Regions from separate parts of the Delftia sp. WY8 genome, predicted to be linked through region 2. Evidence: predicted binding sites of a transcription regulator. Region 2 holds the regulator's gene; the other holds the start of a gene.
The links. Region 2 encodes LexA, which represses DNA repair genes until DNA is damaged. Its sites were predicted from a motif close to ACTGTATNNNNATACAGT; they were not measured.
Positions count from the first base shown of each region.

Region 1: the regulator LexA is predicted to act here: its motif matches at 2,439-2,456, upstream of G4D77_RS06930 (PA0069 family radical SAM protein).

Region 1 is NZ_CP049795.1:1,494,313-1,499,349, forward strand. Features, by position in the region: gene G4D77_RS06925 (LysR family transcriptional regulator) at 297-1,229, shown strand; gene G4D77_RS06930 (PA0069 family radical SAM protein) at 1,290-2,432, opposite strand; gene rnk (nucleoside diphosphate kinase regulator) at 2,727-3,131, shown strand; gene G4D77_RS06940 (acyltransferase family protein) at 3,205-4,362, opposite strand; gene G4D77_RS06945 (GbsR/MarR family transcriptional regulator) at 4,539-5,037, shown strand, end outside.
Region 2 is NZ_CP049795.1:239,535-244,571, forward strand. Features, by position in the region: gene kdsB (3-deoxy-manno-octulosonate cytidylyltransferase) at 1-595, shown strand, start outside; gene adk (adenylate kinase) at 852-1,508, shown strand; gene G4D77_RS01020 (asparaginase) at 1,599-2,588, opposite strand; gene lexA (transcriptional repressor LexA) at 2,687-3,361, shown strand; gene G4D77_RS01030 (hypothetical protein) at 3,524-3,931, shown strand; gene G4D77_RS01035 (MFS transporter) at 4,015-5,037, opposite strand, start outside.

The sequences.
Region 1 (5,037 bases), 1.3 Mb from region 2:
GGGACTGGGCAGCTACCGGCAGCCCCGTGCTGGCGCCGCAAAGGCCCGCCACCCAGCACAGGCCGCTGCCGCGCCTGTAGCCCCGGGCACGGATGCCGAGGGAAATAGGGCATGCTCCATCGCCCGATTCGCGTCGTGAAAGCAATCCGAACATGTATGTCTCCGAAATGAATGCGCCCTGCATGGGAACGCTTGTGGTCTTGCGGGTCCGGGGCAGATGATCAGCTCCGTTGATACATACGTAAAATTTATTGTTTAAATTCAATCCATTTGCATAGCAAATACGGAGACGCGCCATGCGCTTTCACAAGCTCGACCTGAACCTGCTGGTTGTCCTCGACGCCCTGTTGGCCACGCGCAGCGTGAGCAAGTCCGCCGAGCGGCTTTTCCTGAGCCAGCCCGCGACCAGCCTGGCGCTGGGGCGGCTGCGCGACTACTTCAAGGACGAGCTGCTGGTTTCCGTGGGCAAGACCCTGGTGCCCACGCCGCTGGCCAACGAGCTGGCCAAGCCCGTGCGCGATGTGCTGCTGCAGATCCAGACGATCGCGCATGCCCGACCCTCCTTCGATCCGGCCACCTCGCAGCGGCGCTTCACCATAGAGTCCTCCGACTACGTGATCAGCGTGCTGCTGACACAGGTGGTGCGACGGGCCGCCACCCTGGCGCCGCTGATGCAGTTCGACCTGCGCGCCATCAGCCCGCAGACGCCCGAACATCTGGACAGCGGAGAGGCCGAGCTGCTGATCGCCCCCGAATTCGCGAAAGTGGCAGGCCACCCCTTCGAGCCTTTGTTCGAAGATGGCTTCTCCTGCCTCGTCTGCGCGGACAGCCCGCTACTCGACGGCCCGCTGACGCCAGCACGGTATTTCGATGCGGCCCACATCGGCGTGGAATGGGGCGGCGGCAGGCGCACCACGTTCGACGCGCGGCTGATGTCCACCGGCAAGCGCAGCCGCCGCCAGGAAGTGATCGCACCCAACTTCACCCTGCTGCCGGAGCTGCTCGTGGGCACGCAGCGCATTGCCACACTGCCCACTCGCCTGGCGCAGCACATGGCGCGGCGCTTTGCGCTGCAGGTGCTGCAGTGCCCGGTGGAGATTCCCCGGTTCACGGAATTGTTGCAATGGCACAAGCACCAGGAGCGAGATCCGGCCATCGCCTGGCTGCGTTCCCTGATCCGCGATGCCGGCGCCAGCCTGGACCGGCTCGCCCCGGACGTGGGACATTGAGCCGGTGCGGACTGTAGCGCTCGCCACTGGCGGCCGCCCTGCACGCTCTAAAGGGCTGTTTCAGAACAGACTGCGCTGCGGCAGCAGCAGCGACGGGTGGTAGAGGCTGCAATCGAGCCGCAGCGGCTCGCGGTTGAACCCGTACCGACGGCAGGCCAGGGCAAAGCGCTGGCGCAACAGCTCGGCCCAGTGGCCCGTGCCCTTCATGCGCTGGCCGAACTCGGCGTTGTACACGCGGCCGGCCTCGCGCTGCTCGCCCTGGATGCCGTGCAGGTCGCGCACGCGCTCCATCACGCGGCGGGCGCGGTCGGGGTAGTGCACCTGCAGCCATTGCTCGAACAGCGGCGCCACTTCCCAGGGCAGGCGCAGCACGGCATAGAAGGCGTGGCGCGCACCTGCGTCGGCGGCCGCCTCCAGCACCTTCTCCAGGTCTTCGTTGATGAAGGGAATCTGCGGTGCCAGGCTCACGCCCACGGGCACGCCCGCCTCGGTCAGCGCGCGGATGCTGCGCAGCCGGCGGTGCGGCGCGGCGGCGCGCGGCTCCAGGTGGCGTGCCAGGTCGGCGTCCAGCGTGGTCAGCGTGATGTGCACCGAGGCCAGGCCCTGGCGCGCCAGCGGGGCCAGCAGGTCCAGGTCACGCTCCACCCCGCTGCCCTTGGTGACGATGGAAAACGGGTGGCGCGCCTCGGCCAGCACTTCGATCAGGCGGCGCGTCAGCCCCAGCTCGCGCTCCACGGGCTGGTAGCAGTCGGTGACCGAGCCCAGCATCACGGGCGCGGCCACATGGCTGGCGCGCGACAGCTCGGCACGCAGCAGCTCGGGCAGGTTCTGCTTGGCGATGAGCCGGGTCTCGAAGTCCAGCCCTGGCGACCAGCCCAGGTAGCTGTGCGTGGGCCGGGCATAGCAATAGATGCAGCCATGCTCGCAGCCCCGGTAGGGATTGAGCCCCATGTGAAACGGCAGGTCGGGCGACTGGTGGCGGCTCAGCGCCGAGCGGGCCTGCTCCCAGCGCAGTTCGGTGCGCAGGGGCGCGGCTTCCTCGCCTTCGGCAGGCGCCTCAAGGCTGCCCCAGCCGTCGTCAAAGGCCTCGCGCGGATCGGTGGTGAAGCGGTGTGCCAGTTGGCTGGCTGCGCCCCGGCCCTTGATGGGGTGCAGGGGCACCCGGGCCGTGTCGTGATGAGGCGTGGGAGGACTGGAAAGCATGAAGCAACTGTATAAAAATACAGTCATACCAACAAGCACTCCCCGCATGCCTGCGGTTGCGAAGTGGGTTTTGCCGGCTTGGCAAGTGCCCGCGCCAATCCGCACCGCACCGTGCGGGTTCGCTTGGCAGAACGCGCACGGGCCTGCACAATGGCCTTATCGCACCAACTTGGTGCTTTTCTCTTTTCTGAAGATGCCTTGGCCCGGACAACCGCGTTGCCCGGGCTTTTGTCCGTTTGGGCGCCGCTGCCCTTCACTGCAGCCACGGCGCAAGCACACAAGGGAGCCAACACCATGGAGCGCAAGCCCCACATCATTCTTTCGTCCCTGGACCTGGAACGCATCGAGGCCCTGCTGGACAAGCAGCCCGCCTTTCCCGGCCGCGAGGCGCTCGAGGCCGAGCTGGACCGTGCCGACGTGCTCGAGCCCAAGGAAATGCCGCCCAACGTGGTGACCATGAATTCCACGGTGCGCTTCACGCTGCTGGAGTCGGGCAAGACCAATACGCTGACCCTGGTCTATCCCAAGGAGATGGATGGCAGCGCCGACAAGGTGTCGGTGTTCGCGCCCGTGGGCATTGCCCTGCTGGGCCTGAGCGTGGGCGACCAGTCCCGCATGCCCGGCCCCTCGGGCCAGGTCACCGTGCGCGTGGACGCCATCGAGTTCCAGCCGGAAAGCGCGGGCGAGCTGCACCGTTGAACGCCGACCGGCGTGAAGCGAAAAAGGCAGCCCACCGGCTGCCTTTGTTGTTTGTGGACTGACGCACCGCGCCTCAGCGCAGGCCCGCCACAAACGCCGCGATCAGGCCGGTGCCCACCAGGCCCGCCTGCCAGCGCAGCGCCATGTGCCAGCTGGGAACGTGGCGCTCCACGCGCTCGTACAGCAGATGACCGGCCGCAATCGACAGCACAAAGGCCGTGCACATGCCCAGCAGGGCGGCGGGAATGGAATGTGGCCAGAAATGGCTTTCCACGGCGTTGACCAGCAGGCAGACCGAGAAGTGCACGAGAAACACCGAGTACGAAATCTTGCCCAGCCGGCGCAGCGGCGCCCAGCCTTGTGCCTGGGCAAACGCGGGGCTGCGCATGGCCGCGACCAGGGCCAGCGCCGTGGCACCGGCCAGCGCGATGCGGTCGCGCCACTCCAGTGCCAGCGCCGCCACGACCAGGGCCACGATCAGCAGGGACCAGCTCCAGGCCGTCGAGGACTTGTCCGCATGCGCGGCCCAGTAGGCCAGCATGCCCAGGCCGTAGGCGCCAAAGAAGTACGGCGCCCACACATCCCATTGCGCATCCAGATTGAAGCCCAGCAGCGAAGCCGCCACGCCGATCACCACCAGCGCCTGCGCCACGCTCAGCGCCCAGGGCCAGCAACGTGACAGGGCGTCGCCGCCAAAGCGGCGGCGCAGCAAGGCGCCGCCCCAGCGCGTGCCGGCCAGCAGCAGCGCCGTCAGCGCAAACAGCTGGAAGTCGATGGACACGTACCAGACGCCGGCGGACAGCGACTCCTCGCCCACGATGTTCTGCAGCAGCAGCGCATGCGCCACCAGCTGCCAGAGATCGGGCTCGCCCGACACCGAGGCATGGTCGAACCAGGGCCGCACTGCCGCCGAGACGACGACGGCCACGACCAGGGCCACGGCATAGGGCACGACCAGGCGCACGAAGCGGCGCCCGATGCGCGACCACGGATCGCTGTGCAGGCCGTAGCCTTGCGGCGCCATGCTGGCTGCCGCCAGGTAGCCGCCCAGCACCAGGAAGATCTGCACGGCCATGCGCGCATATTCATAGAGCCAGTCGATGAGGTCCGGCGCGGCCGGATGGGCGATATCGGACATGGGGCCGTAGAAGGCCAGGTGGTGCCAGACGATGGCGGCACAGGCCAGGCCCTTGGTGCAGTCGATCAGCGCACTGCGGCTAGCGTGGGACATGGGGCAATCTGCAATCTGCGAACGGGTCGGGAAGCGGGAGGCGCTGGGCCCGGGCCGCCTGGCCGCCTGGCCGCAAGCCCGCAAAGGCGCCATTGTGCGCCTTTTGACCGCGTCTTGCAGAAAGCTGACGCACCGCTTTCCAAGCCGCACAGGACATGCCGGCACGCGAAGGCACAATGCATGCCATGACGCAACCCAAACCTCTTCCGGCGTTGAACCGGCAGTTCGTCTCGCACTTCGGCGAGATGGGCAGCCGCTGGGGCATCAACCGCACGGTAGGCCAGATCTACGCTCTGCTGTTTCTTTCGCCCGAGCCGCTCAATGCCGACCAGATCGCCGAGACGCTGGAGTTCTCGCGCTCCAACGTGAGCATGGGGCTCAAGGAATTGCAGGCCTGGCGCCTGGTGCAATTGCGCCACCAGCCCGGCGACCGGCGCGAGTATTTCGAGGCGCCGCAGGATGTCTGGGAAATCTTCCGCCGCCTGGCCGAGGAACGCCGCCGCCGCGAGATCGAGCCCACCCAGTCCATGCTGCGCGCCGCCATGCTGGAGGAAGTCACCACCGAAGAGGAACGCTACGCCCAGCAGCGCATGCGCGACATGTACGAGCTGATCGACCGGCTCATGAACTGGTTCGACGACGTGCAGCGCCTGTCGCCCGAGACCGCCATGCAGC
Region 2 (5,037 bases):
GGCCGTGCTCACGCGCAACGACCATGCCAGCGGCAGCGACCGACTGGCCGAGGCCTGCGCGCTGCTGGGTCTCGATGGCGATGACATCGTGGTCAATGTCCAGGGCGACGAGCCGCTGATCGCCCCCGAACTCATCGACGCCGTGGCCGCCCTGCTGCCCCGGCAACCTTCGGCCAGCATGGGAACGGCGGCGCATGCCATTGACAGCCTTGCCGACTTCGTCAACCCGAACGTGGTCAAGGTCGTCTGCGATGCCCAGGGCATGGCCCACTATTTCAGCCGTGCGCCCATTCCCTTCGCGCGCGAGCATGCGGACCAGGCATGGTGGGAGACGGCATCGGCAGCGTTGGGCTACCCCGGCTTCGCACCGCTGCGCCACATCGGCATCTACAGCTATCGCGCCGGCTTCCTGCGCAGCTTCCCCCAGCTTTCCCAGGCACCCACCGAGGCACTGGAGGCCCTGGAGCAGTTGCGTGCGCTGTGGCACGGCCACCGCATCGCCGTCCATGTCACACCCCATGCACCCGGCCCTGGCGTGGACACGCGCGAGGATCTGGAGCGGGTGCGCGCCCAGCTGTCCAATCCGTCGGCCTGAATCGGCCGGCCGCTGAAAACGCACAAATGGCGATGCCGGGCATCGCCATTTGCAGCAACACCGCCCATGCGGTTTTGTCGGACAGCAAAACGCAGGTTTTGGCGATTGCACAGGCGACAGTTTTGCCCCGTGCGTGTAAGCCAGTGTTGGCCCTGTGCGTGCTATCCTTGCCCGCGACAAAAATATGACGCATGGACTGTCCGCCCCGGTGGGCCGATCCGGCAGACAAGAATTTCTACTCTCCTCAAGGACTTCCATGAAACTGATTTTGTTGGGCGCACCCGGCGCCGGCAAAGGCACGCAAGCCGCTTTCATCTGCCAGAAGTACGGCATTCCCCAGATCTCCACCGGTGACATGCTGCGTGCCGCCGTCAAGGCCGGCACGCCCCTGGGCCAGCAGGCCAAGGCCGTGATGGACGCCGGCCAACTGGTCAGCGACGACCTGATCATCAATCTGGTCAAGGAGCGCATTGCCCAGCCCGATTGCGCCAACGGCTTCCTGTTCGACGGATTTCCCCGCACCATTCCCCAGGCCGACGCCATGAAGGCCGCCGGCGTGAAGCTGGACTACGTGCTCGAGATCGATGTGCCCTTCGATGCCATCATCGAGCGCATGAGCGGCCGCCGCTCCCACCCCGCTTCGGGCCGCACCTACCACGTCACGTTCAACCCGCCCAAGGTCGAAGGCCTGGACGACGTGACCGGCGAGCCGCTGGTGCAGCGCGAGGACGACAAGGAAGAAACGGTCAAGAAGCGCCTGGACGTCTACAGCAGCCAGACCCGCCCGCTGGTGGACTACTACCGCGCCTGGGCCGAGAAGGAAGCCGCAGCAGCCCCCAAGTACCGCGCCATCAGCGGCCTGGGCTCGGTGGAAGACATCACCCAGCGCGCCCTGGCAGCACTGGCTGAATGACACAGGCCATGCGCCAGACCCCAAAAAAGCACCCGCCGGGTGCTTTTTTGTTGCCCGCCTGCATCTGAAGCGCCGGCGACGCCCGGAGGATCAGTCGCGCGGCTGCGCGGCCAGCGCCAGCATCATGGCAATCCGTGCCTTGGCCACGGGCAGTTGGACCAGATCGGCCTCTGCGGGGTCCGTGCCAAGCCCCGAGGCAACGGGCAGGCCTTCGGCGCAGCGCGTGCCCCGCCAGATCCAGACGCCTTTGTCGCGCGCACGCAGCAAGGCCGCTTCCATGCTTTCGTGAATGGTCGCATTGCCCGTGCCGGCCACCACGATGCCGCGCACGCCTGCGGCCACCAGCGCATCCACGCCGCAGGCACGCGCCAGAGCACCGCTGAACACCACCTCGACCCAGGGCAGCTCATCCAGCGCCAGCAGGTCAGACAGAGCGGGAGCGGAAGTCACCATCCGCGCAACGGGGGCGACTGGCGTGACCGGCGCATCAGGCACCAGCCAGCGCACGCGTCCTTCCTCCACCACGGCCTGCGGGCCACCTTCCATGGAGCGCATGGCCTGCAGTCGGTAAGGGTGGACTTTTTGCACCTGGGCCGCCGCATGCACTTCGCCGCCGGCCACCACCCACACACCGCTGCGCCCGCCGCTGGCGGCCACGGTCACGGCATCGCGCAGATTCTGCGGTCCGTCGGCCAGCAGGGCCGTGGCCGGGCGCATGGCGCAAGTGAGCACTATGGGCTTGGTGGCAGGCAGCAGGCTGTGCAGCAGCCAGGCCGTCTCTTCCAGCGTGTCCGTTCCATGCGTGATCACCACGGCGCGTGTGTCCGCATCCTCCAGCGCCTGCGTGCAGGCACGCAGCAACGCGCGCCACACGGGCCAGTCCATATCCTTGCTGTCCACCTGCGCGATCTGCTGCGTCTGCACAGGCCCCAGCGCCTGCTGCTCCAGATCCGGCACGGCATCGAGCAGCGACTGCACCGTGATCTGTCCGGCCTTGTATCCCACTGCCTGCGACTGCGAATCCGCCCGGCCGGCGATGGTGCCGCCCGTGCCAAGAATCACCAACTTTGACTGCCCCACTTGCACCTCTTGGAAAACTGGTTAAAAATACAGATACTGTATAAATCATCAGATGACTTCTCTGCCTGCCATCTGAATTCAAGGACCGGACGCACGCCATGCTCGACCATCCCAAGCTCACCGCCCGCCAGCAACAGATCCTGGACCTGATCCAGGCCGCCATCTCCCGCACGGGCGCTCCCCCCACCCGCGCGGAAATCGCCAACACGCTGGGCTTCAAGTCCGCCAACGCAGCAGAGGAACACCTGCAGGCCCTGGCCCGCAAAGGCGTGATCGAACTGGTCAGCGGCACCTCCCGCGGCATTCGCCTGCGTACCGACACCGTGCGCAACATCAATGCCGCACGCGGCACCAGCTTCGGGCTGCCGCTGTCGGCCCTGGCGCCGCTGATGCTGCCGCTGGTGGGCCGCGTTGCGGCGGGCTCGCCCATTCTCGCCCAGGAACATATCGACCAGACCTATTCCGTCGAACCCAGCCTGTTCCAGGTCCGCCCGGACTATCTGCTGCGCGTGCGCGGCATGTCCATGCGCGACGCGGGCATCATGGACGGCGATCTGCTGGCCGTGCAGTCCGCGCATGAAGCCCGCAACGGGCAGATCGTCGTGGCACGCCTGGGAGATGAAGTCACCGTCAAGCGCCTGCGCCGCACCACGCAGGGCGTGGAGCTCCTGCCGGAAAACCCCGATTACCCGGTGATCCGCGTCGCTCCCGAAGAGGCCTTTGCCATTGAAGGCCTGGCCGTGGGGCTGATCCGCAACAGCATGTCCATGTAAGCCGGACGGGCAGCCCTGCACGGGTTGCCACCCCCTACTTCATGCACCGCCCAGGTGGTAGGCGCGAAGCCTTGCAGCTTCGCCCTGGGCGGAGCTTTGCCCGCAAACCGCAATCCTGCCTGTGTCCATGCCTCTTTGAAATACGCCAACAGGAGTCGTCACATGGGATTCGCTCTGCCAACACTGTCTTCTCTGTCCTTCCTGCGCCTGGCACAGGGCATTCGCCTGCCCGCCGCCGCCATGGAGCCCGCCATGCGCACCATCCAGCCCGAATCGCCTGTGCAATCCGAGCAGGCGACCATCCTGTCCTTCAGCAAGGCACGCCGCCGCAGCCAGCAGCGGCGCAGCAAGTCAGCACGGCTGCCAGAACACAGGGATGCGCAGCTGCTGCTGCCCCTGCAACCCGAACTGCCCTCCCTTCCGGCAGATCAGGCCCTGCCTTCGGGTCTGCGCATCATCCAGCGCTCGCCGCAGGAGCAGCCCGAATGCCTGTTCATCTCGGGCCGCATGGCCGATGTCTGTGCCGCCCTGGAACGCATGGAAGCGCACGGCGCGCAGACACCGGCCTGAGGTCGCCCTGAGACCAACCCGTCCACCCGGTCTGCGAGAGCCCGGGCCTGTCTCTTGCCTTGCCCAGCGGCAGGGGCTGCGCATCAGGCCCTGACAGCCGCCGGTGCAGCACTTCCCTCGCTGCGCCGATTGCGCATGCACCACGCCTGCGCCGCGGCAACGCACAGAATGCACAGCACGACGCTCAACGAAAAACGCAGTCCGCGCGCATCGGACAGCATGCCGAACAACGGCGCCACCATGCCGCCTATCGACATGGCCAGCCCCAGGGTCAGCCCGCTGGCCGTGGCCTGGTTGCGCGGCAGATAGTCCTGGGCCAGCGTGACCTGGGCGGCAAACGGAAGAAACATGCACACGCCCAGGGCCATGGTGCAGGCCAGCGCCATCCATGGCGTGGAGGCCAGGGCCAGGGCCGCCAGAGCAGGCAATGCCAGCAGGTAGCCGGCGCGGATGGCCTGCATGCGCCCCCGGCGATCTGCAAGCGTGCCCCCCAGCAAAGTGCCCACCGCCGCAGCGGCTGTGAATGAGGTCAGCGTGGCCGCTCCCATGAAGTCCGAGCCGCCCAGCTCGCGCGTCACGAACATGGGCAGGGTGGACAGCACCGTCACATAGGGAATCGACCAGCAGACGATGACCCCGCACAGCAGGAAGAAGGCGCGCCAGTGGTTGGCGGGCAATTCGCCCTGCGCCACGGCCGGGCGCCGGGTGGCGCAATGGTCCTTGGCTCCATCCCGCCAGGTACAGGCATACCAGAGCACCAGCATGGCCGCTGCAGGCAGGGCCAGCATCCAGCTGCGGTGCAAGGCGCCTGCGCCCACCACGGCCGCAGCCAGCATGGGAGCGAACGATGCCCCCGCCGTTCCGCCCACCGAAAACACGCTCATCGCCTTCTGCGAGCTGCCGCCCGCCATGCGGGCCGCCACCGTTGCGGACGGATGGTAGGCCGCGATCCCCAGGCCGCACAGCACGGCAGCCAACCAGCTGACCCAGTAGTCCGGGCTCATGCCCACCAGGGCCAGGCCCAGGGCGGCCACCACAAAGCCGGCCGGCACCATCCAGGGCCGTGGCGACCGGTCGGCATACAGGCCGAACAGCGGCTGGACCAT